One region of the Paenibacillus sp. J31R30 genome, then DNA from elsewhere that is predicted to be linked to it. Evidence: riboswitches for the same ligand, from Rfam matches in the RefSeq annotation. Region 1 holds a riboswitch; each other region holds the start of a gene.

Region 1 (7,898 bases):
GCCAACTACTGAGCGTTCATCAAAAACAAAATTATGCACACCCGTATCCCCATGTAGCATATATCTTACTTTTTGATCTTCGTTCTCCGATATGTTCTGACATATTGACTCCACTCTATTGTAATCCTCAATGGATAAAAGGCCTCCCCAATCATTTCTCGTATCCACCAAACTACGGTAGTTCCATTCACGCCAAGATTGAATCGGAGATCCAAGCCTTCCCCATTGGTCCGTTCGTACATATTTTTCGTAATGATTGAAAAGTTCTTTCACCAAGATGGTCAGCCAATTTATTTTTAATCCACGATTATAATGAGTTGTACCTGCAATGTAGGTATACACGATGTACCCTTTTTCAGGATCAGTATAGAGAATTTTGGGCAAAAGTTTCAAATGCCGATAAGTTCTTAGAAATTGTTCGGTCAAAGCGATTTGAAGTGGATGGTCAATTTTCAGAACGTAGTTTGGTTCTTCATGCTCTGAAAGAAAATAAACAATACCATCCGTTGATCCGGTCTTAGTATGAGTTGCAATTACCTTGTTATCAATTATGCCTTCTTCATGAAGAGTATTGATGATACTGTTAACATCCGCTTTTTCTAACATGATTCATTTCCCCTTGGCCCACAATTAAATGGAATGTAAATTTTTACTATTTCATCCCCTTACATAATAGGGTGGTTTTGGAGGGTATACAAGATAAAGTTTTGTTTTAATCTACTTACTAATCTTGCCTATCATTTAAAATAGATCAATCGCTCTCCAGCCGTCATCATATGAAATTTTTGCGCAGGATACGTGTGAAACAAATAATCGACAAAGTAGGACGGATTATCAGTATTATTGGAGAACATATCGAAATGGATAGGAACGAGAAGATCCGTACCGATCTCAACGCCGAAGTCCGCCGCTTCACGGAAGTTCATGTTGCCCACAATCCCCCTTGAGGTTCGCGCATAATCCCCTCCGTTAATCGGCAGCAGCGATATGTGAGGCTGGAATTTCTTGGCCTGCTCGATTAGCTCCGGCTTGACAATGGTATCTCCTGTATGGAAAATTCGCACTCCGTTGATTTCAATAAAATAACCCAAATAATACTGATTACCATGCTGATCCGTCTCATACGCTGTGTGCGCTCCCGCTACTGGCGTAATGGTTACTCCCTTTTTGGAAATCACTTGCTCCTGCTTGGCAGGTATGATGCGGCGCACGTCCAGCTCAATGTCTTGCAGCATATACACATGTGACGCTGGAACGACGAAATCCGTCTCCGGATGAGCCTGTGAAACACCTCTTATCGTAGTCAAATCCAAGTGATCGCCATGAAAATGCGTGATCAATACCGTGTCTACGTCCAGCTCCTGTGGAGAGAGTGGAGGGGGAATTTCCCGCTTAAATTCGGTATCTGGATTTTCCAATTCAATAGAATAACTTAAGTACGGGTCTACACAAATGATTTCGTCAGAACTGCCGCCTTTGATCAGTACTCCGGCCTGACCCAAACTCCATATTGCTGCCGCGCCTTCAGGAACATTCGTTCTTTGAATATCCTTCAGCAGCGATTCACCAGCGTTGTAAATAGGTCTTAAACGTTCTCTTGCCATGCGGCTACACTCCCACTCTCAATTAGTCATAACTAGAGGGTTCCACACCTATCAACGAAATCCTTTCCGATAAATGGTTCTTTGACACAATAAAAAAATGACCTAACTACTTGAACCTGACGTTACGTCATGTTTTATAGTATAGTTACCGGTAAACAGCTCGCGCAGCAAAAAGGAGATGATCATGAAGCAACTTTGGAAAGTGGGAGAGCTTGCTAAGCTTACGGGACTTACGGTACGTACATTGCGGTTTTACGACCAAATTGACTTGTTCTCACCTTCGGCGCATTCCGATTCGGGTCACAGGCTGTACAACCAAGCGGATCTGTCGCGGCTGCAGCAAATTTTATCGTTAAAAGAGCTCGGCTTATCGCTGGATGAAGTGAAGTCCGTATTAACTGGCGAGCAATTCAGTCCACTGGAGATCGTCTCGCTGCAAATCGCCCGTCTGAAAGAAAACATTCGGATGGAGCAGAATCTGTTGGCCGAATTGGAGTACGTGTCCAATCTAATGCAGTTGAAACAACCTGTGACGGTAGATGATTTTACGAAATTACTGGAAATGATGAAGAAGAGCCATGAAAAATATATCATTGAACGTCAGATGACGTGGGAACGCCGGTTGGATCTGCTTGGCGAGCTCCTAGACGGACATTCTGACGATCCAAATCAAGGGAGCTGACATGCATGAACGAACGATTAGCTGTACACAACACCTTCGTCATCGAACGGGTGTATAAAGCCTCACCGGAACGAGTTTTTGCCACTTGGGCGGATCCCAAGCTGAAAGAGCAATGGTTTTCGAAACCGGATGAATTCGACTTCCGTGTCGGCGGTGCGGAAAGAAGTCAAGGAGGTCCTCCCGACGGACCGATATTCACCTTCGATGCCCGGTACCATGACATTGTACCGAACGAGCGTATTGTATATGCCTACACGTTGGATATGGACGATAAGCGGATGTCGATTTCCGTGACAACCGTCGAGTTCAAGTCAGAGGGCGCTGGTACGAAGTTGATTTTCACTGAACAAGGCGTCTTCCTAGACGGCCACGATTCACCGGCTCAGCGCGAACACGGCACCAGAGTGATGCTGGATAACCTGGGCAAATTGTGGGAGTGACTTCTAGCGAGAGAACACAAAAAACAGCTCCAGAAGCCAACGAATTAAACGTAGATCGGCTTGGAGTAGAATAGTAGTCCTAAAAAAAACCACTCCATTTTATCGGGAGTGGTTTTTTTACTACAAATAAGCACGTTAAATAGAAGTCCTAGGCAGAATCTCACTATACGTGCAAATCTCTTCTTTTAAAGGAGACGTACGTGACAATCGTAAGTCCTACAATTACGATTGTAGAAATCAGGACATACACGGCATCGAATCCACCGCCATACATGACATTTTTCGCTTCATAATATTTAAATGGAGTTACATATTTCAAGAATGTCAGCTTATCGTTGAAGTCAATGGCAATCGATAATATGAACGTGAAGAGCATGATGCCTGTTGACAAAGAGGCTGCCTTTTTGGCATTTTTATAAACGGCTGCAATGGAAGTTCCAATGACCAGGTAGATCAGCTGTAGAATAAACATACCCACCATGACGATGGTGATATCCCCATTTACGGCCTCCCCTTTGCTGTAAGCCCCTACAATCAACAGACTCGAAATCCATGACACGAGATTAAAAATAAGAATGTTCACTAAAGCGCTTAACAGTTTATACGTGATGATTCCATGTCTGGATAAAGGCTTCACGAATAAAAACTCCGCCGTCTTGTCCCGCTCCTCTTTCGCGATGATATTAGCACCAAGCATAGTCGCATGTATCGTTGCCATCAAAAGGAAATAGAGCACCAGGATACCGAAATAGCCGCTAGCCTTCGATAAATCCAACGCGCCTGCTCCCATAATAACCTGGAGGGACTTCGGCATTTCTGCCATCAGATCATTAATCTGACCGTTCGCTGCCGTTGCTTGATACTTGTTCATGCCACTTACTACTAGAAAAATGAGTCCTAGGCTCCAAAAAATCATCGATTTTCGAAATGTCTTCATTTCTCGCCAGAAAATATTCAAATGCTGTCCCCTCCTTTCACCCTCATGTTATACGGCATGAACATCCTTTTTCGTGTAGATGAAGTAGCTGGCCGCAATCGAAACGCCGATAATCGCGATGGCTGCAATGACATAAGATGCTTCATAGCTGGCATGCGCAAGCATGTATTTCCCGTTGAAGTATTTAAATGGCGAGAAATAACGTTTGGCTCCCTCCCCATCTACAGCAACGATCATCCCGATCACGAAAAAGGCAAACACCGTACCAAGACTGACGGATAAGACGGCTTTTATTTTAGAAAACACGACTGAAACGATGAATCCTATCGCCAGAAACATCAGCTGGATAAACAGTAATGTGAATGAAATCAATAGAAATACGTTCACGTCGAAATCAACCGTTTTTACTTGAAGCGCCATCAGATAGGCTGCAATTATATAGATCACACTCGTGATCACTAATGAAGCGACTGCCGCTAATAGCTTGGAAGTCAATATTTTCGTACGTGTTACGGGTTTCGTAAGAAGAAAGTCTGCTGTTTTCTCACGAACTTCCTTGGAGAGTATCGACGTTCCCAGAACCATGGCTTGAATGGCTCCGCAAAGCGTAATGTACATAAAGATATACATATAGAATCCAAGTAAGGTACCAAAGGTCTCGATTTCAATACCCAGCGCTTTCCTGACCCCTTCGGGATACCCCTCTAGAACGGAAGAAAATTCAGCAAAATCCTTAGAGACGGAAGGAAAAAGGGATAAGAATAAGACGATGACAGCAATTAAGGAGCACGTCCACGTGATCGTGGATTTCCGATAAGCTCTCAATTCATGAAGAAATATATTCATCCCTCTTTACGCCTCCTTCTCATAGTAGTGCATAAAGATCTCCTCTAGATCAGGCTCTTCGATCCACAAATTATCAATTTCAATCTCAGCAATTTTTCGCATCACTTGATTAATGTTGCCTTTAAATAAGAAGCTGGTTGTCTGTCCTTGGACATCAATGTTGTTGACCCCGGTCATTTTGAAAAAATTAGGGTCGAGTGTTTGCGCAGTATCAATTTTAAAACGCTTAAAATTGTTTTCTTTTAACGTGCTGATCTTCTCAACCGTCACAATCCTGCCTTCCTTAATAATCGCGACTCGATCACATAGTCTTTGCACTTCACTCAAGATGTGAGAGGAAAAAAGAATCGTAGCTCCCCTTTTATTCTGTTGTTCGAGCAATTCGAAAAACTTCTGCTGCATGAGCGGATCCAGTCCACTTGTCGGTTCATCCAGGATAATGAGCTTAGGATCGTGGAGAAGCCCTTGAACGATGCCCACTTTCTTCTTGTTTCCCAAAGACAGATCATCAATCTTCTTCGTAACGTCTAGATCCATGATCTCAGCAAGCTCTTTGATTCTTTTGGTGCAATCTTTCTTGTAAAAGCTGGCCGAATACTTGAGTAGGTCGATCACTTTCATGTTGTCATAATAAAAAACTTCGGACGGTAAATAGCCGATTTCCTTCTTAATTTCTGGCGCAAACTGGATGCAGTCTTTCCCGAAAATCTTAGCACTGCCGCTTGTTGGAAAAATTAGAGACAGCAGCGTTCGAATCGTGGTTGATTTCCCAGCCCCATTCGGTCCAATAAACCCAAAAATCTCCCCTTCTTCGATCGTAAAACTAACATCGGTTATGCCTCTTGCATTCCCATAGGTTTTGGTCAAATTATTGATTTCAATGGCATGCATGGAAAGGCCTCCTCAAATTTATAAGGTTAAAAGCAAGCAAAAAGAAGCCCTAAGCATAGAGAATCTCTACGCTCGGGCTTCTTTACATAAGAAGGCGAGTGTGCGGTTCTCTCTCAATGCACTACGAGGTTAGCTGTCGGATTCGGACTTGAGAGCGTCCTACCTAATGCTTGCGAGCATCAGGATTCACCCCATGAAGCCATCTGTTGCTTATACGGCTTCGATTGGTTCCCCCGTTTCCCTAATGGGAATTAAGTGGTTTAATTTTACAATAAATCAACTTGTCGTAATGAATCTTACGCCGTTCTCTATCGAATGTAAAACGTAGATTCGCCTTTAATTCTTGCTTATTTGACTTTGGCAGTCAATGAAAGCGCATTCATCAAATGGTGACGTTGATTATCCCATACTTTGCTACTTATTACGTGTTATACAACCGCCGATACTCCTGTGGAGTCAATCCGATATGCTCACGGAAGCGCGCAATAAAGTAGCTGCTCTGGGAAAAGCCGATATGCTCGGCCACTTGCTTAATGGTCCATTCGGTAGACATGAGCAGTTGCTTGGCTACAACAAGACGACATTCAAATAGCCACTCCATCGGAGTCCGCCCCATCACCTCGTGAAACATCCGACTAAAATAATAGGTACTGAAGCCTGCCTGCTCGGCCATTAGCAGAAGCGCTAGCGGCTTCGTGCAGTGCGTACGAATATACTCCGCAACTTCTCTCATCCGTGCTCGCTTATCCAGTATGGTTGCTGTTCCATGTGTCTCCGCACGTAAGGCAAGCTCAGCAAGCAGTTCATAGAGCTTTACAGCCAATTGCACCTCGTTCCGATCAATAGGGGATGCTAGCTCCAGTAAGCCCTCGGTCAGTTGTTGGAGCTTGGGTAAATCACCATACGTAAACAACCACACAGCTGAAGTGCCTTGATCGTTCAACAGCCTGTCGAGTCCCTCACCTGCAAGGTGTACCCAGAATACTTGCCAAGGATCATTCGGATCTGCTCGATACTCCTGCTCGAGACCCGCCCCGTAATAGAAGCCCTGTCCTGCTTCCAGACAGAATTCCTTCCCGTTCACTTTAATATAGCCTTTACCGCTTAGCACGATATGCAAATTGGCTTGTTGCAGCTGCCCCTTAAACCGCCGCTCCTGATGTTCGGGGAATTCCGCATATTGACCAATCATATCCGGATACACCGTGTAGTGTTTGTACATAGGCTCCGGTAATACATAGTGGATTTTCATATGTCCTCCAAAACGCAAGAATCTGATACATGGTGCAAAATGTTAATATATACATAATATTATAAAGAAATATAATGAGTACATAAAGGATTTTAAATAACAATAAATTACTATGTCAATAGAAACGAGGATGTTGTTACTTATGGAAAAGACCATTCCGGGAGACAAATTTGATCTAGGCGTGTGCTACTATCCTGAGCATTGGGCGGAGCAACTATGGGCAGATGATTATAGGAGAATGCGGGAAATTGGCTTTACCATCGTGCGAATGGGTGAGTTTGCATGGAATATTTTTGAACCTAAAGAAGGGGTTTATGCCTTTGATTTGTTCGACCGCGCAATTGACCTGGCTCACGAACATGGACTGAAGGTCATTCTCGGCACTCCGACGGCAACCCCACCCGCTTGGATGAGCTATAAATACCCAGAAATTCTGAATGCTACCTATGAAGGCGTGCAGTTTCAGCACGGGGTGAGACGTCACTATAATTACAGCAGCCCTGTTTATCGCGAATATTGTGCGAAAATTACCGAAGCTATGGCAACTCATTATGCGAACTACCCTGGCGTCGTAGGCTGGCAAATTGACAACGAGCTTAACTGCGAGGTAAATGTCTTCTATGCGGAGGCAGATCATGCCGCGTTTCGGAAATGGGTACAGGAGAAGTACGGTACCTTGGACGCTTTGAATCAGGCATGGGGAGCCGTCTTCTGGAATCAGAGCTATTCGGACTGGGAGCAGGTGCACTTAACTCGCCCTGCGCCTAGTAAATCCGCTAACCCTCATCAAGCACTGGACGAAAAGCGATTTATCTCGGATAACACGATATCCTTCGCTCGTTTGCAGGCAGACATCCTGCGTCAGCTAGCGCCAAATCAGTGGATCACAACCAACGGCATGTTTGGTCATTTAGATAGCCATGCCATGACGGATGAACTGCTGGATTTCTTTTCTTTCGACTCGTATCCGAACTTCTCAACCATTTGGAGCGATGCCGATCGCGAGAATCCGCTCATGGACCGCAGCAATTCCAATCAACTCACCAAGGTACGTTCGATCTCCCCTACTTTCTGCATCATGGAACAGCAATCAGGCCCTGGCGGTTGGGTGAACCGGATGGGACAACCTGCACCTAAACCGGGCCAAATGCGATTGTGGACTTATCAGTCGGTTGCTCACGGGGCGGATATGGTTCTGTTCTTCAGATGGCGAACGGCAACTTTTGGCACTGAAATTTATTGGCAT
Region 2 (7,898 bases), on a different contig from region 1:
TCGGAATGTTGAGGTTCCAGAGGCGGTTGAGACCTCTCAGCGTTGCCGCCGCGTCGCTGCTTCCACCAGCCAAGCCTGCAGCCACGGGAATGCGCTTGTCTAAGTGAATGTAGACGCCCTGCTTCACGTCGTAGCGGTCCTTAATGAGCCGTGCTGCCTGAAAGGCCAGATTCTTCTCATCCAGCGGAATATAGCCTGCCTGACTCGATATGATAATCGTATCGCGCGCCAACTCCTGCATTTCGATCCGATCCGCCAGGTCTACCATCGTCATCACCATCTCAACTTCGTGGTAGCCATCGGGTCTTTTATGTAAAACATCAAGAGACAAATTAATTTTAGCCGGTGCTTTCTCAAAAATCTTCATCCGATCACCTTCTTTTGCTCGATTGCCATTGAGATATTATAACAAAAGCGCAAAAAAAAAGCTAAAGCAATTGCTTTAGCTGTAATATGGACGTTGTGTCCCTTGTCCTGTCTGTTGGTAGCCAGCGGGCGGATAATTCATCGTGCCTGCTTGTTGCTGATACGTGTTATATGAGGGAGCATAGCCCTGCCCGCTAAATGCCGGTTGAGCAGCCGTCGGCTGACGGTAGTTATACGGCGCAGCCTGAGCGTTAGCCGGCGTTACTACGTACTGCTTCGCCAGATGCTCCTCGGCAATTTGAATCGCCCGCTTTACCATATTCCCCGCATCCTTCGTGCGAATGCCTGACCAACCTTCACGCTGCACGACATCGTAGAAACCAAGATCTTTGGCCAATTCGTATTTAAAGCTTTCGGACATCACACTTCTTCTTCGACTCATACCGAATCCCCCTTATCATTTTCGCAAAATGAACTCTGCAACCATCATAAGCAGTGATTGATGACGATTTCGATTAGTATGTCCTAACAATGTAAGTCCATTCACCATAGCTTTATAATCAGACACATAAGTACAAAGCAAAAACAGACCACGAGGGTCTGTTCAATATCGAAACGCTATTAAGCTAATGCTGTATGTAAGTGATGCGAACCTGACCATCATCGTTACATACCGTAACTTCGACGGACTCGGTGAGGATATCGGCGTAGCTGTATGACACTCGTTTGAAGGCGTGAGATTCTTGATCTAATTTCACAATAAACACAGAAGGGTAGGTTTCTTCTAAAACACCAGAACGCTCGACAGTCTTACGACGGCCACCATTCGCTCTCAACATGATCTTCTGCCCAACGTGGGGCTCCAAACTGCGTTTGATTTCCAATAGCGCATTTTTTGCCATTGTCAACTACCACCTCTTTCCTTGTCAATTATAACCCATCCAACCATTCATGTCAAATGAGGTCAAATATTATATCAGCACCCTAATCCCGTTGTCAACGGCATTTTTGTTCAATTTCTGATTTCTCCTCCCTTCAGGTTGTCACCAATGTTCGCAAATTATTCACACTTTTCCAGATAAGGAGAAACTTCTTCGTCAGACTCCACGAATGCGCGTATTCTTCTAGAAGGATCCGAAGCAAACATATCTAAATATCGTTGTCTGCGCGCAAAAAAAAGAACACCCCCTCAGCCACCCTCCTCCCTGGAGTTGATGACAAGCAAGTGTTTCTTTCATCCGGTTAATTTCCATAAGCGTCCATCTACACAACATCGCTGATGGACACGTTTCGCCCCTCACCCTGGAACGCCTAGAACAGCTATACAGACTCCTCCGAGTGCTGAATACCAGGAACCCCCATCCGATAGCTGCCACGCGTCTCCACCCCGCCTAGACCTTCTAAGCCTGTTACCGTTAAGTCCATGATGTCCAACATCGAGATTGTCTCTCTTGTCGGGGTATAGGACAGCTTAGCCGCGATACACAGAGGATCTAAGGCGTGAATGAGAATACGAGCGGGTGAACTCGCAAAATTAGCCCCAGCCCGTAACAACGCTTCAAAATGGGACTGACAAGCACCTGCCACAATAATTAAAGCATCCCGATTCCTCTCATATTGTCTGGCCACTCGAACGGCATTTACAAAGTTCTGCGAATTCTTATAGCTCGACAGGTTGCTTGGGCTGACGCTTTGCCGATTTTTCAAAATCCCATCATGACCTGTGATGACGACAATGTCCGGTTTATATTGAGGAAGCAAGCGTTGCAGCGCTTCTGCCATTTGCACCTCAGGAATGAAAAAACCTTCTGCCGGCACACGCAATTCACCGTAGAGCTGCATACTTTTGCGCAGATAGCTTGGATCGCCATCCAGATGAAGCACCCTTCCCGGCACCTCAAAATAGCTATTATTATTGGTTTGAGGCTTTTGTTTGTGGTTAATGGCTTGCTGATTCTTCTCCTGCAGCTGCACTTGAGACACCGCTAGCCGACGCAGCGACTCACGAAACTCAGGCGAACTCGATCGTGGGTGATCCACGGTCTCCTCCTTAAGATTCGTTTTCGTCAGATCTGAGAGCGGCGCATCTGCTAGCAGTCGAAAATCAACACCTCGCAGAGTGGCCTTGAGATGCTCAATTCGTTCAATTTTAAACACGACGTCACCGCCGTAGGAAATACGGGTTACATAATCTCCTTGCCTCATCGCACAAATCCCCTCCTAGGGGTATCCTATGGCGAGACTAGGCATTTGGTGCGGGTTATTTGCAGCCGTGCGCGCGAAGAGCTGTCGACAAGCGTGCGAACTCTTCCATGCTAAGCGTTTCACCGCGGCGCGAAGGCTCGATTTGTATGCTGTGGAGCAAAGCTTCCAGCTCGGGTTTGTTCTCTTTGCTAAAGAACCTCGCCGCGAGGTTATTATAGAGGGTCTTGCGACGCTGAACGAAGGACGCTTGGACGACAGCGAAGAAGAAGTCAACGTCCGCCACTTCGACTGGCGGCGTTTGACGTACACGCAGCCGAATAACGGCGGAATCGACGTTCGGCTGTGGCACGAAGACGGTGCGAGGTACGATCGTGACGAGCTCCGGCTCGCAGTAGAACTGCACGGCGATGCTAAGGCTGCCGTAATCTTTGGTGCCCGGCTTGGCCGCCATGCGGTCGGCCACCTCTTTTTGGATCATCACGACGATATTCTCCAAGGGAAGCTTCTCTTCGAGAAGCTTCATGATGATCGGCGTCGTGATGTAGTATGGCAAGTTGGCGACGACACTGACGCCATCCACGCCTTCGAAATGCTGCTGGAACAACTCCTGCAGGTTGGTCTTCAAGATATCCCCATGAACGACAGTGGCATGGGGGTAAGGCGCCAGCGTCTCGTCCAGAATGGGCAGCAGACGCTGATCGATCTCGACGGCCAGCACGCGGCCAGCGAGCTTGGCCAGCTGCTGTGTGAGCGCGCCGATGCCGGGGCCGATCTCGAGCGCAGCCTTCGTAGGCCCGAGCTCAGCGGCCATGACGATCTTGCTCAATATATTTTGATCAATCAAGAAGTTCTGGCCTAAGCTTTTCTTCAACACAAGACCATTCTTCTTAATAATTTGCTTCGTTTTACTCGGTGTAGCTACATCTTCTGCGGTTACAATCACTTCTTGCTCGGATATCGTCATGGGATATACCTCGTTATCTATAGGTTCTCGTTCTCGTGATTCCATCAATTCAATTCAAATGCTCAAGCGCCGCCTCGAATTCCTCTCGCGAAATCTGAAACATCGCACAGCGCTTATAAAATTGCTTGCCATTGCAATAACCAATGCCTAGCGCGTTGCCTACGGCCAAACGGCGAGCCGCCGCATCTGGATGCACGATGAGGCCGGCAGCGATCAAATCCTCCATCGTCAGCTGCGAGACCGCCGCATTGTACTCTGTCCGCAGGCTCTGAAGCGCCTGGCGGATCGTCTCCGGCGTCGCGTTCTCGACGCCAATATCACCCTTATACGCAGCTTGTTCCTGCGTAATGAAGGCATGCTTACAGCCAGGTACCTTGGCTGCCACGATTTTGCGAATCCGCTCACCAGCGTGATCCGGATCCGTGAATATAATGACACCTCTGCGCTGCTGAGCCAGCGCTATTCGCTTGAGCACGGCTTGTCCGATGGCGGAGCCGCCTGTTTCAATCGTATCCGCCTCCACAGCGCGCCTGATGGCAGCCGTGTCGTCCTTACCTTCCACAACGATCATTTCTTTTATCATCACCGTTTTCCTTCCCCAGTACGCAGAAAAAGAAGAGGGGTCTCCTCTTCTTTCGCGCAGGCATATGCCAAGCTACGTGTATAGCCTAGTGTTCCCGGCCTAATTAACGTTTACACGTTAGTTTTGGGACGGTTTTGTGGGGCCTACCACATACACCGTGTACCCTTGTTTCGTTCCGAATTTATTCGCATAACCGTGATCTTCATAGTACACATCGATCATTTGACCTTTCACGCCGCTGCCAATATCCTCAGCACGACGGAAGCCAATTCCTTCAATGTATACCCACCAACCCAGTGGAATCACCTTCGGGTCAACGGCAATCGTACGTCCTTCAGTTACGGTAGTTCCCGTGTAGGTTTTACCATAACCAGAGGAGCCCTCGGCTTTGCCTGTCGACGCAGCACCCGCTGAGTAGGCTGTAAGTTTTACGTTCTTGAGAATTTGTTTGTAGCCAAAGGTCACACCATTCTTGGATACCTCATCCACACTCGGCGAAGAGGCGGAGAGTACGACCACAGGATTTTTGGTGCCTACGGATACTACTTTCTTAACGCTTTCTGTTTGTACTTCTTCACCCACAACTGCTTCCGCGACTAAAACTCCGTCCTCGAAAGTCTTTTCTTTCTTTTTCACCAGAACGCCTTCTTTACCTTCTTGGACGACTTGCTCTTTCCCTTTAAGTAAAGATGCGTCATTCTTTTTCTCTGTCTCGAATGCGATCGGTTCAGAGACTTCCTCCGTCTCTTTTTTCACACGGACGATCTTGACTTCATCGCCTGTGCTAAGAGCGGCTGTCGGTTCGGGAGAAATACGATCGTTCTCCCCAAGTGCAATATTTAAACGTTGCAATGCACTTTCTACCGTTCTTGCAGTTGTGTAAACAGTGGTGGTCTTTCCATCAGCAGTCAATTGAATTGGTGAGGCATGCTCGATGACAATTTTGTCTCCACCCTTGAGCTTGGTCGTGAGTGCAGCTGAAATTTCATCATGTTCACCAATCGTTATGGCTTGTTCATCCAGTAGGCGTTGCAGGACCCATTGCTTCGTGTGCACAACAGTTTCTTGTCCATTCACAACCACGGATACGCTCTTGGTAGCCGTTCCGTACAACAACACCAAAAACATGAAAGTCATTGCGATTGAGATTATAGCTAGGCTTAAAATCAAACGCAAGTTTTCATGCTTCCATCGCAATGCGAAGGACATGCTGGATGATCGTTTTACATGGGTCTCGCTAATTGAGATACTGCCCACTTCTCCGGTCCTCCTTCAAAGCCTCGCCGCCAGGTTACAGCATGATTAAATTTGACGCGACTAAGGTTTTTAGTTTAACTTAACATGCTCGCCATCATCAGCCTGCTTACCCTGCTGAATCTGGTCGTCCCCCCCTTTTACCTATTCATCATCCTATGAATTCCGGGTTATTTTATGTCTTCCGATCTGTGTAAAACCCTTTATGAGGACAAAAAGCCAGCAAGAAGAGGACTCTTCTCGCTGGCTTAGTTTGCATAGTGAAATACAAATAGCACGCACGACAATCGTTACCTCTCTTACGCTTACGAGGTTAGCTGACGGATTCGGACGTGAGAGTCGCCCTACGTAGACGCAAACTGCTTGTTTGACGTCTATGATTCACCCCTATTACTCTCTGCTTACTTAACCGCATTGGAATGCTTATTAAGCTTGCAGTGGTTCCCCCGTTCCCACATTTGGAACTCAGCGAATGGAAAATTGGCAAATTGGATATTAAGTTATTATGAAAAGTATATTACGCTGTTAATCTCAACCTGTAAAGGGATTAACACCCGTTAAAAAGGGCTAAATCGATTAAATTTCGATTATTTTTCATATATAACCCACTTATATCTACATGTGTCTAACTTTAACGTACGTATACTCGATTTTTTAATGTTTAATGACCAAAACTAGGCTAAAAATGCAAATTTGTTTATAATGATTCTGGAAGTATTTGATCAGTAAATACCAATAATTTGCTATTTAGGGAGGCAATTGAGATGGTTCCCATCTTACAGGTAAACGCTTTATTCGGTGGATATTTACCCAACAAGCCCGTCCTCCACAACCTCACTTTTTCGATCCGCCAAGGTGAAATGATGGGGTTAATCGGACTCAATGGGGCAGGTAAAAGTACGACCATCAAAAATATTCTCGGGCTGCTACAACCGCAAAAAGGGACCATTCGTATCAACGGTCTTACCTTAGCCGAAAATCCAATACCATACCGAGCGACATATGCCTACGTACCCGAAAGTCCGGAGTTATACGAAGAGCTAACAATTCGCGAACACCTTGAGCTAACGGCCATGGCCTACGGCATTTCCAAGGAGGATTACGAAACACGATCCCAGTCTCTTTTAGAGCAGTTTCAAATGAAGGACAAGCTGAACAGCTTCGCCAGTCATTTATCCAAAGGGATGAAACAAAAGGTCATGATTATGAATGCGTTCCTGATCGAGCCTTCCCTGTATATTATCGATGAGCCGTTTCTTGGACTCGACCCTTTGGCAATTCGTTCCTTGCTCGAATTAATGGTTAAAATGAAGCAAAAAGGCGCATCATTCCTCATTTCCTCACACATTTTGTCTACAATTGAAAAATATTGCGATTCCTATGTCGTTCTCCACAAAGGCCATATGGTTGCGCAGGGAGATTTAGTCGAATTACGCGCGCAAACAGAGCTGCCTCAAGCGTCATTAGACGACATCTTCTACAAGCTTGTTCAAGGAGTCATAGCATGAGTCAGTCAAAAAATACTACACCTGCATTTAACACACATGCATTATGGAAGCAGCGTTTCCAACATTATATGAAGGAATCCATGGGGTATTGGCAGTATGCCGCACGAAGTAACTTTATCGGCTTTTTGTTGTTTCTTGTCATCGTTTCTTCCTATTATTATGCAAAAACATTACAGCGCCTTCCGACAGATTACCCGTACCTATGGATCGTGCTGCTCGTGCTCGTTCCACTCGTCACTTCAAGTCCTATTCGAACACTGACCCGCAGTGCCGATCGGATGTTTCTATTGCGGATAGAGCATGAAATGGGAGTCTATTTTCGAAGCAGCTTCCTGTATAGCTTTTCACTTCAGGGTACGTGGTTGTTTCTCGCTTGGGTCACACTACGACCGCTTTATAACCACTGTTTAGGTCCCGATTCGCAGCCTTTTCTGCTCATGCTGGCTCTATTACTTCTATTAAAAGTAGCTAACCTATTAGCCAGTTGGCAGGAAGGAAGATTCGCCGCTGATCGAACAAGATTCGTGTCTGTCAGTTTTCGCTGGGCGGCATCCATTGCACTCATCACGATCCAATTTCACTACAGCAGCTTATGGGCCAGCCTAGCAGCGATTCTACTTGTATTCATGTGGCTGCTTGCATTCCGTTCCACAGCTAAATATGTGATCGGATGGGACTACCTGATTGCCAAAGAGAAACAACAGCAAGCTAGACTCTACGCCTTCTTTAATTGGTTCGTAGATGTACCTCAGTTACCAACGCGAATAGCCCGCCGAGGTTGGATCAGCGGACTTACCCGACTGATTCCCTTTCGACAGGATTCGGCGTTTCTCTACTTATATATGAAGACATTACTGCGCACTGAATTGTTCGCCATTGTTCTTCGACTGACTGTGATTGGTGTATTAGCCATAGCCGTTTCAGATTCCACGACGGCAAGAAGCGTCATTCTCTTCATCGCCCTTGTCATTTCACTGGTTCAGCTTACTTCACTGGAGCGTGCGCATCGCTATACGTT
Region 3 (7,898 bases), on a different contig from region 1:
GAGGTTACCTGCTCTTCCCATCGCTTCATAATTCGACTGAGTTGTTCACCTAAACGCCCGATCTCATCATCGTCTCCGTTTTGGAAGCCTTCTCGGGCAAATGTTCCTTTTTCTAATAAAATCATTGTCTCCATCATCGGCTCAAGTCTGCGAGTCACCTTCGAGCTGTTCCAGTAACCGAACACCGCCCCAATCACACCTAGAATCGATAAAGCCATGAACGAGAATTTGACACCCTGCTGCCAGCTGGCAAAGGGCTCGATCAAATGTCTTGAATTCAAGAAATATAGCATAGCGCCGAAAACAGCGAAGCTAAAGAGGATCGATTCCCCCATGCTGCGCCATATCATATTCGTTAAACGTCTCTTGTAGCCGTCCACTTGGTGATGTACCCCCTCCAGCCGTTACAATACTTTAACCTTGATATCTCCTACGATGAAAGAGAGCACGAGTTTCACCCGATGGTCGCAATGTTGGTAATTCTCTGATTGCCATACCACTTTATTCATCACACCTGCCTCACGTTGCTCGGCTACATGAAGCTGACCAAACATCACGGAAGCTGTAACGGAAACGCCAATATCATCGGGTATCTTTATATCAATATCTCCTACAACGCCCTGTAGGATGACTGTTGTTTCCTTTTGTTCTAGAATCGCCAGCGAGAGATCAATGTACGTTTCTCCCACCAAGTACCATGTCGAGGTATTCCGTAGAATCCAAGGCTCTCGGCCGAGGCGTATGCTGTCTACAATCTTTTGCTTTTGTGTATATGTCTCATCCTTATGAACCTGCTTGGATCGAATGAAAAATAAACCTAATGAAATCAACACAACCGAAATGGCAATTGTAACATGATCACCAAATAAAATGACGGCACCGATCCCCATCAGCACATAACCCTTGCGTTCTTTGCGTGAACGAACACGATGAATGCCCAGCAATATAAGGATTATGGCCATAATGGGAAAAAAGCCTACGGTATGATCCAGAAGCAAAAAAACACCGGCTCCAATCAGCACAAGCGCTGTATTCCGGCTGCGGTTATTTTTCGTTTCTTCTCCCATCGATGCACCTCCTCTGGCTGCTGCTCCATGTCTTTCGTTCATACGATTCCTAGCATACCATAAGAATGGACGACCTCCAAGATGCAAATCCTTATCGGACAAGGCTTTGCAATTCATGGAGGTCACGATCATGGCTATTTTTTGCTGCGCGGGTCGTGCTGATTGTGCTGATCTCGCGAGCGCTGCTCTTGCTGCCACTCGTGCTGCAGCTTGCTGCGCAGCGCGCGCAGCTCATGCTGAAGGTTGCCTCCGGCTTCCTTCAGCGTTTCCTTCGACAGGCGGCCCGCCACGCGGAGCCCCTGCAGCGCCTCCCGGCCGAGCTCGCGGCCGGTGACCTCCAGCTCGCGCCATGTGTCGCGAGCCTCTTTGCTGTGCAGCCCGCTGCGCGGCTGCCCAGCCTCGGCTGCGTGCCGGGCACGCTGCTCGCGCAGTTCCTCTGCGAGCGCCAGGCACAAGTCCTGGCTGCTCGCGTACTGCGCGCGATAGTGCTCGCCAGCGGCTTCCTCGCGCAGCTTCTCTTGCAGTGCGAGCCGCGCGAGATCCTCTTCGCCTGCGCGCATCGCCAGCTCGGCTTGCTCGCCGCGCAGCTTCGCCATCTCTTCCGCTCGCGCGATATGGCTGCGCAGCCCAATCGTTGCCTGGAGCGCCTCGTCATAGCGCTCCTCCAGCTTGATTATGGTGCTGTCCTCAAAGGCACCTGGATTCGTTTTCCCGATGGTCTCCTGCCAGACGGTTTCTGCCATTTTGCCAATTCGATCAAATATATTAGTAGGATCAATTTCCCGATTCTTATTGTTCATGTCAATCGCCCCTCATCCTTCATCATACTCCTATCGTAGCTCAATTTCTGGCAGTCTAAAACCGACTATCGACTGTTTTTGAACCTAGACCTAAGTCCAGTATTTTGATCTCGACCATATTTTGGTCGTTGTTTGAGCCTGTCTGCAATGATAAAATATTTGAAGCCGAGTCTGGTGCGTAAATTAGGCACTAGTACGGGGGACGAAATACTTGGGGTGAATATTTGCTTCGGCTTGGAGCAGACTAGGGAGAACCTTCTTCCCGAACCCGTCAACTAACCTCGAAGGCTCATGAAGGAGGATTACCAATTGAATAAGTTTACCAAAGGGTTAACTAGCCTTGCCGTTACACTGTCGGTATTGGCAGGAGGCTTTCTTTCCCCATTTTCGGCTCAAGCAGCTGAAATGGAAGTGAAAGTGCAAGTCAATGATGACCTGATTCATTTCCCAGATGCACAGCCATTTTTGGATGGCAACCACACGACCCAAGTTCCACTTCGGTTCGTAACCGAGAAGCTTGGTTATACCGTGAACTGGCAAAAAGATGGAAATCAAATTAAGGTAACATTAAATAACAACAAACATACGATTACCTTGGTATCCGGGGAAAAAGAAGCCAGCATTGATGATGCACCAGTCGTCTTAGATGGAGCTTCCCAGTTTCAAAATGGGCGCGTTTATGTGCCGCTACGATTTCTTTCCACAGCTGCAGGGGTCCCTGTACAGTGGGATGCTAGCAGCAATATCGCCATTTTAAACAAAGATGGCGGACATCATGCACCTGACTATGACATTTTCGAGTCCACAGCTTATTCAGCAGATCCTTCTGAAAATGGCGGATACGGGGCCTTTGATTACATGGGCAACCCGCTTGCGATCGGCACAGTTGCTGTTGATCCATCCGTAATTCCACTAGGTACGAAACTTTATATTGAAGGTTATTCTTTTAGTGGGCTTCCTCAAGGCGGTATGTACGTGTATGCCACCGATACCGGCGGCGCCATTAAAGGAAAGAGAATGGATATCTTTGTTCCAGGTTCGAGAAAATCCTTAAAAAGCTTCGGCATTCAGAAAATTAAAGTGTATCATATCCCCAATTAATAGTAGACGAAAGCTGCCTTGAGAATTCTCTCAAGCGCAGCTTTTTTCGTGGGTGAATGTTCCTACGGATAGCGGGCATTCGTCCAATCAACGGATATCCCCCGGTCATATGCTATATAGTGTTTAACCCATATCATTGATAACCGGAGGGGATACTATGTCAGCTGTAGGCAGTTGTGGCACGCCAGGATACGGAAGTTCTGCAGGCTTAATTCTTGTTCTTTATGTACTGTTGGTCATCATTCTTGCTACTTTCTACTAAGACTTATACCCCAATGAGCTTTATACAAATAGGCCCGCCTGTTGAAGCATCTAATTAGAGCTTCAGCAGGCGGGCTTCATTTATTTAAAATCGATACCACTTGTTCGTTGTGTCAGGATCTGCTCAAGATGACCTCCAATATAAGCTCCCGCTTCCATGGGAGGTGTTCCGCCGCGATGGATGTTCGAAATGACCATTCGATCCGAATCCGTTCTTCCTGTTCTTGGTTGGTAACACATGTAGGCGCTTAATGATTCCGCTGTTACAAGACCTGGCCTTTCGCCGATAAGCAGCACTAGACATTCTGGTTTCAGCAAATCACCTATGGCATCCATACAGCCTACCCGTCCTCGATTTACATATATCGTTGTTCCCGCCGTTAAACCACGCAATCGTAAGGAATCCAGCAACGCAGGATACAGATCTCGCATGTTTGCTTCTACACTATTTGCACTTAATCCATCAGATACTACGATTTGCACCTGCGGGGAATGCTGACATCTCGCTATGATCTCCTGCTTGCTTTCGTCCTTCAACACCCTGCCCAGCTGGGGACGCTTTAAATATATATCCTTTGAATCCGCACAGGAATCGGTGATAAGCCATCCCATTTCTGTAAGAAAAGTAGGACTCACCTCACTTTGCACGGCATCTACACTGCTTGCATGATCCCAACCAAAGGTTAGTAACTCGCTCGTTAAGGGCCGAGTGCCTGATCGGGAGACACCAATCCGTGCTGGCGTCAGTGCCTTCATTGCCGTAATCTCATCCATCCTCCTAAGCACCTCCTCGCCAAAACAACCTAGGATCACCGGCTAATGAACTAAGCGTACCGTTGGACCATAAGCCCATGTCCTGCATCCAATCTCGAAAGGCAGGTGATGGCGTGCGCCCGAAAAGCTCTCGTAAAGTGGCAATATCATGATAGCCCAGCGATTGATAATTAAGCATGCAGTCATCCGCCATGGGCACACCAATGAGGAAGTTCACATGTGCGCTGGCCAGCATGACGGATAGGGAATCCATATCATTTTGATCGGCATTCATATGATTGGTGTAGCATACATCAACGCCCATAGGGAGACCATGCATTTTGCCCATAAAATGATCCTCTAAACCTGCACGTATGACTTGTTTGCTGTTATATAAATACTCTGGTCCGATGAAGCCAACCACCGTGTTAACCAGAAAAGGCTTATAGATCCTCGCTAATCCGTAGCATCTTGCTTCCAACGTCACTTGGTCAATGCCATGATGAGCTTCAGAAGACAGCTCTGAGCCCTGCCCCGTTTCAAAATACCACCGATTCGGCCCCGTCGCACTGCCCTCGCTGTAGATCAAGGCATTCGCTTCATCCAGAAGCTCTTTGTGAATGCCAAATGCGCGATTGCCTTTCTCCGTGCCGGCCAAGCTCTGAAAAATAAGATCAGCCCTTGCCCCCTGCTTGATCGCCTCCATCTGTGTCGTCACGTGGGCCAAGACACAGTTCTGCGTGGGGATGCGCCAAGTCTCCATGACTTCCTTCGCAGCTTCCAGCAACGCTTTGGTCGTCTGCGGGTGATCTGTTACCGGGTTAATGCCGATAACCGCATCCCCTACGCCGTAACTCAGCGCCTCATAAAGCGAAGCTTTCATACCTTCTAGTGAATCGGTAGGATGGTTCGGCTGCGCTCGGCTGTTGAGTGTCCCCTTATGTCCGATCTCTGTATTGTTCGTTGTCTTCACCTCAATACGCGATGCCGCCTGAATGAGATCCAGATTCGTCATGATTTTGGCGACAGCTGCAATCATCTCGCTCGTTAGCCCTTTCGATATACGGAGCAGCTCATCCCCCGTCGTTTCCGTCCGCAGCATATATTCACGCAGCTCTGCCACGGACCACTGGCTTATAGAAGCGTATACAGTTTCAACTACATTCTCCTCGATGACCCTCGATACCTCATCTTCTTCTGCTGGCAGTAGCGGATGATTTCGAATATCACAGAGAAGAAGATCCGCAAGTACCGTTTTAGCTGCGATTCTTTCCTTCAGATGGGAGGCTCCTACACCTGCCAAATCATCACCGGAACGTGCTTCATTTGACTTGCCGAACACTTCTTTCAAGCTTCCGAACGTATAGACATGACCTCTTATCGACGTTTTCAATTTCATTGGCTCACCTCGGTAACCTCATGAGAAAATAGCAGCGTTTTTACAATTACAGGAATCGTACGATTCCCAATCAGCTCGCCAAGATCGATGTAATCACCAAAGCTCAGAGAAATGCCATCGACACATACGATGCGGGGATTCCCTTGACAACCAAGAGAAAGAAGCTGGCCCAGTGCTTTGGCCATATCTTGATCACATAGCATAACTACGATCTGATGATGTCTAAAATGGGAGGTCAACAGCGGGATCAGCTGGCCCGCAAGTTCCTGCAGTTGTTTATAGGTGTACGGATGCTCCGTTGTCATCGCTATACCAAATGGTGCCTGATCCGATGTACCGTACAGCTGGATCGCTTTTTGGAATACTTCCTCCAAATCGGCCGCTAGCTTTGCTGCATCAAGATGCAGCCGGCATTTCACGATTGGCACATTGCGTAAGGGGAGCGTAGCTGCATCCACATGAATGGTTGAACCACTGAGCTCCACGCTCTGCAAGCCCGCTCCAATGACCGTGGCACGCTGCGTTTGCTTGGCTTCCACTAGCGTAAAGCCAAGCTCCGTCCAAGTCTCATAGATGGCTTGTGCAAGCAGGGGACCGATATCATCGTATATCGTGATGTCTGACATTTCCAAGTTAGACGGGCATTGTAACAGATCCAGTTCTGCGATACCTCCAGAAAGCATCCATTCATCCGCTTGCGGGAGTTGTGAGGGGAGTGGACCAAGGGCGAGGAGCACGGCCTCAGCAACAGATTTACTACCAGCTAAAAACAACCCTATCCCTTGTGCCATTCGTCGAGTCAGATCCTGAAGTACATGGATGCTGGTAATTTGTCCAGGTTTCAACCATATTCCCTGTTCGTCAAGCCAGCGATCAATAGCTGAAGATACATATGTCACCATCCCATCCGCTTGCACCCGAATGACGCTTCCGCCCATATGAAAGGTTGCCGTCGCAATCGGCATACCATTCCGAAACCATGCCACATTCGCTGTACCTCCCCCAACATCCATGTTGGCTATGGTGTTTTGAAGATTTGCTGAACGTTGCGCTGCGCCTGATCCTTTGCCCGCCATGATGGCTTCCAAATCGCTCCCCGCCGTTGCCACAACGAAGGCGCCTGCCTGCTCCGCAAGCCTATGCAGCAAATCTTCTGCATTCGTTTTCGTTGCAGTTTCTCCCGTCATGATGACCGCCCCGCTGCCAATATCGGCAAGCGATACACCTGCGCATTGGAGCTCGGCTTCTAGAAGCTCTGTTAGCTTTGCAGCATCAATGGTTACAGGATCGAGCAAGGGTGTGCGAACAATTGGACTCGCATACAAGAGCTTCCTTTCCGTGATTTCATCGTGAGACATCGTGAAGGACGCTCCACGTTGCGTCATGGTAAGCCGACTTACAACGAACTTCGTTGTACAGGTCCCGATGTCGAGTCCTACACTAATAAGATGAGTTTCCTTCATGCGCATTCGCTCCTCCCGGACTCTATCTCACTCGGACACCAACTTTTAAACCCTTTTCGGCTTATATCTCACTCGGCCCTCTCTTAACCACTTTTTCCTCCTCTATCTCCTCTACAGGTACTATCCCTTCCACTCAGGACGACAAGGAGTTCAGGTTCTGAGCTGTGGGGATAGTGTTGATAGCAGGTTCCTGCGCGATTAATATTACTCAACTCCTCCCTCTACAGAGTATCCCTTCCACTCAGGACGACAACGAGTTCAAGTTCTGAGCTGTGGGGATAGTGTTGATAGCAGGTCCCTGCGCGATTGATATTACTCAACTCCTCCCACTACAGAGTATCCCTTCCACTCAGGACGACAACGAGTTCAAGTTCTGAGCTGTGGGGATAGTGTTGATAGCAGGTTCCTGCGCGATTGATATTACTCAACTCCTCCTCTACAGAGTATCCCTTCCACTCAGGACGACAACGAGTTCAGGTTCTGAGCTGTGGGGATAGTGTTGATAGCAGGTTCCTGCGCGATTGATATTACTCAACTCCTCCCACTCAGGACGAAACCTTTCCCTCTGCTCGACCTCGGCTCCCTACAAAAAAAGACGCTACAGCCGACCCTCCTGATAGACGGTTACTTGTTAGCGCCAAACGTTGATTCATATAGAATATGATCTAATCTTTTTATAAAAGTATAAGTTCACTTCGATATCTTGTTATTAAGTCGTAACTCTATCTTCTATATATTCTTATTATCGTTATCTCGTTGTATAAACTTTCACAACATCGCCACGCTGAAAGCCCTGCCCCCCTGCCGGCAGCCAAATCAAGCAATCCGCATCCTTGATCGACACCATAATACTCGACTTATCGATGCCGGCTGGTCTGACCCATAAAGAACCCGCTTCGACTCGTGTTGTCCCCCGTATATAACGAGGGTAGGCAGAAGGTTTATCATAAGGGACATCCAAATAGGCTGTAAACTCTTCCGCCACAGGACTCTGGCTCCCCAACATCGCGTTAAGTATGGGCTTAGCAAATAGCTCGAAGCCAACGAACGATGC
Region 4 (7,898 bases), on a different contig from region 1:
TAAAGAAGGTTCTACGGGCACGATTGTTGAAAACAGCACATTTAACGGTACAGGGATCAGCGGCGCAAATTTCTCTGACAGCTTTATGGATGTTAAAGGTAATAACTCTATCATTCGTAATAACACCGTGAATCGGAATGGAAATTCGGTCATTGTGGATGCTTTTCAAGTTCATGAACGTTCAACAGGATGGGGCTTTAACAATGATTTCTACAATAATATTGTGAACATGGATAATAGCACACCTTATGTTGTCAATGTGGATGGCGGCTCTGCTAAAGCGTGTGGAAATACTCGCAGTCCTTCCGGGAATATGTATCTGGGCAGCGTTACCACCTACACAAGCTGTTCGGGAGGCGGTGGCACAAGCCCTGCCATTCTCACCGTATCTGCAGTAACGGATAGTGGTAATGACGGGAATGTCCCGCTGAATACAATTGACAATAGCTTGAGTACTCGTTGGTCCTCACAAGGTGATGGGCAATGGATTCGATACGATTTGGGCTCCAGTAAAACGATAGCTTACTTGTCTATTGCTTTTCATCAGGGGGATGTACGTACCACGACTTTCGATTTACAAGTATCCGCGGATGGCACGACGTGGTCTACGGTAGTAAGCAATAAAGTGAGTTCACAGACACTTTCGCAGGTACAATACGACTTCACAGACACGGTTGGTCGCTATGTAAGAATCGTTGGCCATGGCAACTCATCCGGAAATGGATGGAATAGTATCACAGAGGTAGATATCTACGGAATGTAGTCAAGCTTGTCTCATATTCCGCAAATCTGTCATTACTTCAACGAGGCTGCCATTCAAGCAGCCTCATTGTGATGGAACTCTATTGTTTTCTGTATCTTCCTCCTACTATCCGTTAAGTTCCATAGAGGCAAGCTGTACGAAGCTATAGCCTAATTTACGCAGCTCTGGTATCGCTTTGATGACGCCCTCAGCCGTATCCTTCTCTGGATGATTCATATGCGCAAGGACGATGGAACCGCTCAGAGCCTTTGTGAAGGCGTTGTACACTTGCTCCGTATTATAGGTCGCTCCCGCATCTCCAAGCACCGAATATCCCGCTAGTTCAAAGCCAAGATCATGGGCAACAGACGTCGCAACCTCATCGTAAAATGCCGTGCCTGAACGAAAAAATAAAGGTCTTTTTCCCGTCAGCTTCTCAATCTGATCCGCACTGTCATTCATTTCGTGTATGACCTCTTTGACGTTCTTCGTTCCCGCAATCCCATACGCCAGCTTGCCGTTCACGGATAAGGGGCGGTGCTCCGTGCCATGATTTTCGATCTCGAACAGAGGGTTCGTGGCCAGTTCAATAAAGGTGGTCGGATTCGCAGCAATCCATCTTGCATTGATGAAGAGCGTTGCTGGAATCTGCTCCTGAATCAGATACTGGATCAGCTTCTCATCGTAGCCGCTGCCGTCCTTCCCGCCGCAAGCATCAAAGGTGAGAGCAATCACTTTGTCCTTCGTAAGCAACCGAGTTTTCACACCGGGAACACGCTCTCCCCATTTCGTTGGTAAGACGGAGGCGTAACGTGCGATCAATGTTTGTTCCATCGACGCGAAAGCTGGAACAGCCTCAACCTCTGCATTTTTCGGATCATTTGATGGTTCTTTTGCTGGTACATTTGTTAGACTGCTTGATGATGGATGGGATGATGTCGTCGCTGCAGGTGACGCTGTCGGGCTGCTCACAGGTGTCGTCATCGCTACGCTCGTGGGTGAGGACCTTGATGGCTCAGCAGTAGTTAGCTGTGTCGGGGGTGTGGTTCCTGCAGTCGCAACTGATGTCTCCACCACCTTAGCCCCCTCCTCCCCTACACACCCTGCAAGCGCTGTCATCGCACATATAAAGAAAAGGAGGCACATCGTGCGCCCCCTCATTTGTGCTTCCGCCAATCTAATTTGCTTTTCTCCAGCTGATAAGCAAAATCATTTTCAAGACGCTTCTCTTCCGCCTTGCGAGCCGCTTCTACCCTGGCTCTCTCTGCGTCCTTCTTCGCTTGCTCTTCCGCTTTCATCGCGTCAGCCTGGGCTTTGAGTCCTTCCAAAATTTCCGGACGCAGCAGATCCTTCAGGGTTGCTGGTTTATCTTGCACGCTAGCCGCAGCTGGCGTCATTTTAGCTTTCTTTTTCACCATAATAAGGTCACCTCGTCTACATGTTCTCCCTATTATTGTACACGTCTATTGGTGTAAATGATACGGGACTGTCGCAACAACGATATCCTTATCGGCTTGAAGCTTCGAGCGAATACGCGCCGCAGACTGATTATGGAGCAGACGGTGCCACCATTTTTTTGGCATGAATTGCGGGAGAATAACCATGATAGACTGCTTCTCTGACACATGCGTGTCGATACGCTCAATGAATTCAGCCAGCGGCTTCAAGATCGTTCTATACCGCGACTTGAACACTACGAGGCGAACACCTGGATCCCAGATTTGCCATTTCTCCTGCATCGACTCCTCATCTTCATCCGAGAAGGAGACATAGAAAGCAATAACGTTAGGCGAGAGTGACTTCGCATAGTTCAGCGTTTGCTCTACAGCTTTATGAATCCCGGCCACAGGTACGATAATGACGGGTTCTTTGGTACAAACACGGTCTTGTGTGATATCGATGCGCAGCTGGTTGGCTACGTCATCGTAATGGTGGCTGATCTTCGTAATGATCCAGAGTAGAATCGGTGTCACGATAATGACGATCCAAGCGCCTTCGCTAAATTTCGTCACAGAGAATATGATGAGAACCGCGAAAGAAACGATGCCGCCTAAACCGTTGATGATCAATTTGCCGATCCAGCCGGATACGCGCTCCTTCAGCCATTTACGTACCAAACCTGCCTGAGCCAGTGTAAAGGATAAAAATACGCCGATCGCATAAAGCGGAATGAGTGCATCAGTCTTCCCTTTAAAGCCAATCAGAAGCAGACTTGCCAGCACGCCAAGCGTGATGATGCCATAATGATACGAAAGTCGATCTCCACGGAAGGAGAACATGCGCGGGAAGTTTTTGTCTTGGGCCATGATTGACGCCAAGATGGGGAATCCATTAAAGCTCGTATTAGCAGCTAGCACTAGAATAAGCATCGTCGCGATTTGAGTCGCATAGTACATCACGCCGCGTCCAAACGCTTGCTCGGTCACCATCGATAGAACCGAAGTGTGCCCGTTATGATCTGGGGCAATTCCATACCCTAAGGCGATCAACGTTACACCACCGAAGACGATTGCCAACAGGCCGCCCAAGGAGATGAGCGTGCGTTTAGCATTTTTGACAGATGGCGTTCGGAAATGCGGGACAGCATCGGAAATTGCTTCGATGCCTGTTACAGCTGAACAACCCGAGGAGAACGCCTTAAGAAGTACGAATAACGTTAATGAGTTCGTCGCAGCGTTAGGTGTGAAATCAATGGCATGCGTATTAAGTGAGCCGGTCATTAAATCGAAGATACCTTTACCTACTAACAACAGGATACAAAGGATGAAAAAGTACGTCGGAATCGCAAAAACGGTTCCTGATTCGGAAGTGCCTCGCAAATTAATCCAGACCATGATCCAAACCAGAAAGATGGTAAGCGGAACAATATACGGTACTGCAGAAGGAAAGGCCGAAGTAATCGCCTGCACACCTGCCGAGATCGAAACGGCCACGGTCAAGGTATAATCGATCAGCAGTGAGACACCTGTTAGTCGCCCCCACACCATGCCTAAATTTTCTTTGGTAACCATATAAGCGCCGCCACCCATCGGGTAGGCTTCAATCACTTGCCGATAGCTGAGCACAAGCAACAAAATCAATGCGATGATCGAAATCGCAATCGGCAAGGAGAATGCAAATGCAGCAATTCCCACGGTTGCGAGCTCTAACAGAATTTGCTCCGTCCCATACGATACAGAAGATAAGGCATCAGAAGACAGGATGGGGAGAGCTTTCCAGACAGGCATTTTCTCCGACTCAATCTCACTCGACTTTAGCGGCTTACCAAACACAATTTTCTTCAATGAATCACTTGTCATTTCGTGGTCGTTCCTCCAATAAAAGCTAATCTCAATGTACTAGTTGGGTAAAAATGACGCAAAAAAACACAAGGATTGACCTTGTGTTTTAAACACATGTTCTCCTTTCTCACGACCGCTTACGAGGTTAGCTGTCGGGTTCGGGCCGCGAGAAAATCTGCCCTAAAAGGTACTTGGTATCAGCACCATTATTCACCCCATGTTACTCGTGGTTCCCCCGCTTTTCTTAAAAGAAAATTAAGCGAAATATTCAACTGTTCATGTACGTGTTGAATACTACTCTCTTCTGTCAACATAGTAAAGGAGGGAAAAAACGTAAAAAGCTCTCTTCCACCTCTTCCATGCCCCAATAATTCGCTTACAATTACCTGATTCGTTGATTATCTTCCATTCTCGTAGGTACTCGAGGTATTTTGTGAAAAGTGACATGCTAGAACGATCATACCTGGATAAAACGAAGTAATTAGTTGGAAAAACGCCAGTTCATGGTGTAATTCACCCAATCTACGCGTGTTCCACCCCTTCTATCAAAAAATTGTTGTGCCCGATGATTGTCTGGTGCGGTGATCCAAGACATGTAGGCATAGCCGTTTTCCTTGGAATAGTTTTGACACTTCCGGAACAAGTCTTCTTCCGCAGCGGTTCCCCGAAATGGCTCTAGAAGGAACAGGTCGTTCATGATCGTAATAGGACTAGCCTTCATCGTGCTCCATGCAAAATACAGCGTCGCAAAGCCGATGAGCTCATCTTCCTTTTCGACCACAAACTGAATCCCCCCTTGCTCCTGAAGTAAGGTGCTGATCAGACGATGGATATCAGCCAACTCAGGCCGCGGCTTCTTATAAAAGCCGACAATATAGGCAACCATCAGCTCTGTTAATGCCTCCAAATCTTTCATTTCTGCTTTTCTTATCGCATGTCCCACTAGATTACCCCCTTGAATTTCAATGAATAATAATACATTTTAACGAATAAATATTCAGTTATCAACTATTTTTACCATGGCCAATTCGTTGACACATTGTACCCACCATGCTAATCTGTAACAAAATAGATTATAGTTAAGGATCGGATGGTGTACGATGTCAAACAATGCAATCACTTCTAATACTGGAACCACAAACGCTCAATCAGAGCTGCCTAGCCGCTTACGAGAAACGCCTGTCTCCTGGTTACTCTGCTTTACTATTGTACTGGTGATCATGAACACAATGATGTTCAATCTGGCTTTGCCCAAGATTTCCGTACAATTTGAACTCAGCCCCTCAACGGCATCGTGGATCGTCACGGGGTATTCGATCATTTTCGCTATTTCTTCTATTACCTATAGCCGCTTGTCCGACTTTGTACCCATTCGCAGACTTTACGTCATTGCTCTGCTTTCACTAGGCGGTGCATCCATCCTAGGGCTGTTCACGGACAGCTTTGGACTCTTGCTGCTTACAAGGTTGATTCAAGCATCTGGCGCAGGCGCGATTCCATCGCTCGGTATCGTTCTCGTAACCCGCTACATTCCGCTGTCGCGTAGAGGTAGAGCTATGTCGCTTATTTTGTCTGCCGCGTCACTCGGTCTAGGACTTGGCCCCGTCGCTGGCGGTTCCATCGTTCAATACTTGGGATGGCATTTCCTATTCGTCATTACTGGCATTACGCTTCTACTTATCCCTATCTTTCTTGTCTTACTCCCAAAAGAAAAAGCAGAAAGCGGCTCGTTCGATTTCATCGGTGCGCTGCTCCTAGGGATTGGGACGACGGGTTTGCTGCTCTTCCTAACGTCGAAGAGTGTCGTTGCCCTCCTCGTTGGCGTTCTTGCGCTTGCCCTGTTCGCACTGCGCATTCGCCGAGCCTCTCAACCGTTCGTACTGCCTGCCCTATTCGCCGATAAGCCTTATATGGCGCTTGGCGCAATCGGCGTGACTTCCTATATGATCAGCTTCGGCTTCCTGTTCCTCGCGCCTCAGATGCTTGCTCGGGTGTTCGGTTTAGCTCCGCTCACTTCGGGACTTTTGCTCTTCCCAGGTGCTCTGATTGCCATGCTGGTGTCGAACCGTGTCGGCCGCATCATTGACCGTTATGGCAATACGGCGTTGCTGCGCTACGTGCCATGGTTGATGCTGCTTTCTACCGTGCTGCTAGCCTTGACTGCCAGCTATTCCTACTACTGGATTGCCGCACTCTACATCTTAGTCAGCATCAGCTTCACAACACTTTCCAGCGCTGTATCCAATGAATTATCTCGGCAATTGACCAAAGATCGCGTCGGATCAGGGATGGGCTTGTTCCAATTGCTGCAATTTATCAGCGGCGCATTCGCCGTCGCACTCTCGGGCAGTACGCTAGTCTGGCAGAAGTCGTTGCCGCTCGAACGCGCTTTTGACAACCTCATCTGGGGCATGGCGGTGATTGCGATCCTAACGATCGGCAGCTCCATTTTATACAAAAGTTATGCAAAAAAGAGGCAAACAGAGCACTCAACTACGGAGACGGTAGGTAGAGCAGCTGTGCCTCAGACTGCAACTGAATAAATAAAAAGCTGATTCGAGAACTGTGGTCACTGCCACTGGGTCTCGTTTCAGCTTTTTTAGTTCGTTACTGGACATTAATTCGGCACGTGATAATTGCGGGTTCTGGATTTTTGCTTCCAAATCATTTTCTTCCAAATGAGTGGAATGCCGCCGATGAGGTATAAGTAACGGGCATCAATCATTTTTTTGATAAAAGAGGCCAGACGGCCCTTCACTTTCTTAACTTTGAGCAATCCTACAGCCTCACCTCGGCCCAAGGATGCGACAGTGCCTTTGAAATCATATACAAACGGCTTCAACTCTTTGCCTCGAACAGTCTGAATGAGATTCCTTGCTGCGTTATAGCCCTGTTGGACAGCAATTTGAGCATTCGCAGGATAGGGCGTACCTTCTGGGCTTGTAACAATCGAGCAATCACCGGTAATGAAGATTTCTGGAAATTGATACGAGCGCAAGCAGCTATCTACTTTTACCCGGCCCCGCTGAACATCGAACCCCGCTTGCTGCAGCAAGGAATTGCCGCGAATCCCCCCGGACCATACGACCGTGCCTGCGCGAATGAACTCGCCGTTGCCGAGAATCACCCCTTCGGGTGTACATGCCTTGATCGCGGTAGATAGTTTATATTGCACCCCTTTGCGGCGCATCACTTCCATCCCATATTCGATCAAATCCGCCGGAAGACCGGGAGGCAGCGCCGACGGGGAGGCTTCCACATTATAAATACGGACATCCGCAGGATCGACATCATAGGTTTTACACAGAATAGGAACACGGTCTGCCAGTTCTCCGACAAATTCCGTACCCGTGAATCCCGCGCCGCCAACGACGAAGGTCAGATAATCCTTGCGCTTCGGGGCCATTTTAGACTTGGCAAACATATATTCAATGTGCTGCCGAATGAAGCGGACGCTATTAATGCTTTTGATCGACATCGCATATTCATTCATGCCCGGAATACCGAAGGTTTCCGTCTCACTTCCTAACCCAATGACGAGATAGTCATACTCGAGTGTAGCCTCTTCCAGCACAATTTTCTTTTCATTAGGCAAAATTTCTCTAACCGTCGACTTCACGAACCGAATCTTCCGTTCATCAATCAGATCCGAAATGGTAACACGCGCGTTATCATGGTGATCTGTACCGGCAGCCGGCATATGCAGATGTGTCGTAATAAAGTGATAGTCGTGCTTATTGACCAATGTAATGTTCATCTCATTCCTTCTCATCTTCTTCTGAAGCCTTATCGCTGTGACAAGTCCGCCATAGCCTGCGCCTAGGATGACAATTCTGGGTTTACTCATGTGTCTCAACACTCCTCCGGTTGTGAAA

What was found. Region 1 has a riboswitch for cyclic di-AMP ahead of AC58QO_RS21910 (ABC transporter ATP-binding protein). Riboswitches for the same ligand answer to the same signal wherever they lie in the genome.
Region 2: linked by a shared signal. The riboswitch ahead of AC58QO_RS32040 (resuscitation-promoting factor) and the one ahead of AC58QO_RS21910 (ABC transporter ATP-binding protein) in region 1 are both predicted to bind cyclic di-AMP.
Region 3: linked by a shared signal. The riboswitch ahead of AC58QO_RS23180 (stalk domain-containing protein) and the one ahead of AC58QO_RS21910 (ABC transporter ATP-binding protein) in region 1 are both predicted to bind cyclic di-AMP.
Region 4: linked by a shared signal. The riboswitch ahead of AC58QO_RS18210 (APC family permease) and the one ahead of AC58QO_RS21910 (ABC transporter ATP-binding protein) in region 1 are both predicted to bind cyclic di-AMP.

Annotation. Positions count from the first base shown of each region.
Region 1 covers NZ_JCAUAV010000007.1:16,770-24,667, reverse strand. Annotated here, with positions in the region: gene AC58QO_RS21940 (phosphotransferase) at 1-606, opposite strand, end outside; gene AC58QO_RS21935 (MBL fold metallo-hydrolase) at 738-1,604, opposite strand; gene AC58QO_RS21930 (MerR family transcriptional regulator) at 1,789-2,286, shown strand; gene AC58QO_RS21925 (SRPBCC family protein) at 2,292-2,726, shown strand; gene AC58QO_RS21920 (ABC transporter permease subunit) at 2,890-3,684, opposite strand; gene AC58QO_RS21915 (ABC transporter permease subunit) at 3,712-4,509, opposite strand; gene AC58QO_RS21910 (ABC transporter ATP-binding protein) at 4,516-5,400, opposite strand; cyclic di-AMP (ydaO/yuaA leader) riboswitch at 5,504-5,668, opposite strand; gene AC58QO_RS21905 (AraC family transcriptional regulator) at 5,822-6,652, opposite strand; gene AC58QO_RS21900 (beta-galactosidase) at 6,795-7,898, shown strand, end outside.
Region 2 covers NZ_JCAUAV010000021.1:11,503-19,400, reverse strand. Annotated here, with positions in the region: gene ispE (4-(cytidine 5'-diphospho)-2-C-methyl-D-erythritol kinase) at 1-367, opposite strand, end outside; partial or broken gene AC58QO_RS32065 (small, acid-soluble spore protein, alpha/beta type) at 638-808, opposite strand; gene veg (biofilm formation stimulator Veg) at 993-1,268, opposite strand; gene yabG (sporulation peptidase YabG) at 1,687-2,571, opposite strand; gene rsmA (16S rRNA (adenine(1518)-N(6)/adenine(1519)-N(6))-dimethyltransferase RsmA) at 2,627-3,535, opposite strand; gene rnmV (ribonuclease M5) at 3,585-4,118, opposite strand; gene AC58QO_RS32040 (resuscitation-promoting factor) at 4,236-5,375, opposite strand; cyclic di-AMP (ydaO/yuaA leader) riboswitch at 5,660-5,853, opposite strand; gene AC58QO_RS32035 (ABC transporter ATP-binding protein) at 6,137-6,880, shown strand; gene AC58QO_RS32030 (ABC transporter permease) at 6,877-7,898, shown strand, end outside.
Region 3 covers NZ_JCAUAV010000008.1:17,168-25,065, reverse strand. Annotated here, with positions in the region: gene AC58QO_RS23195 (sensor histidine kinase) at 1-380, opposite strand, end outside; gene liaF (cell wall-active antibiotics response protein LiaF) at 405-1,067, opposite strand; gene AC58QO_RS23185 (PspA/IM30 family protein) at 1,202-1,867, opposite strand; cyclic di-AMP (ydaO/yuaA leader) riboswitch at 2,021-2,172, shown strand; gene AC58QO_RS23180 (stalk domain-containing protein) at 2,177-2,968, shown strand; gene AC58QO_RS23175 (YjcZ family sporulation protein) at 3,126-3,230, shown strand; gene eutC (ethanolamine ammonia-lyase subunit EutC) at 3,311-4,003, opposite strand; gene AC58QO_RS23165 (ethanolamine ammonia-lyase subunit EutB) at 4,008-5,381, opposite strand; gene AC58QO_RS23160 (ethanolamine ammonia-lyase reactivating factor EutA) at 5,378-6,844, opposite strand; gene AC58QO_RS23155 (molybdopterin molybdotransferase MoeA) at 7,593-7,898, opposite strand, start outside.
Region 4 covers NZ_JCAUAV010000004.1:289,439-297,336, forward strand. Annotated here, with positions in the region: gene AC58QO_RS18195 (discoidin domain-containing protein) at 1-763, shown strand, start outside; gene AC58QO_RS18200 (polysaccharide deacetylase family protein) at 869-1,819, opposite strand; gene AC58QO_RS18205 (YqkE family protein) at 1,900-2,160, opposite strand; gene AC58QO_RS18210 (APC family permease) at 2,206-4,041, opposite strand; cyclic di-AMP (ydaO/yuaA leader) riboswitch at 4,143-4,295, opposite strand; gene AC58QO_RS18215 (GNAT family N-acetyltransferase) at 4,505-4,966, opposite strand; gene AC58QO_RS18220 (MFS transporter) at 5,124-6,566, shown strand; gene AC58QO_RS18225 (NAD(P)/FAD-dependent oxidoreductase) at 6,641-7,870, opposite strand.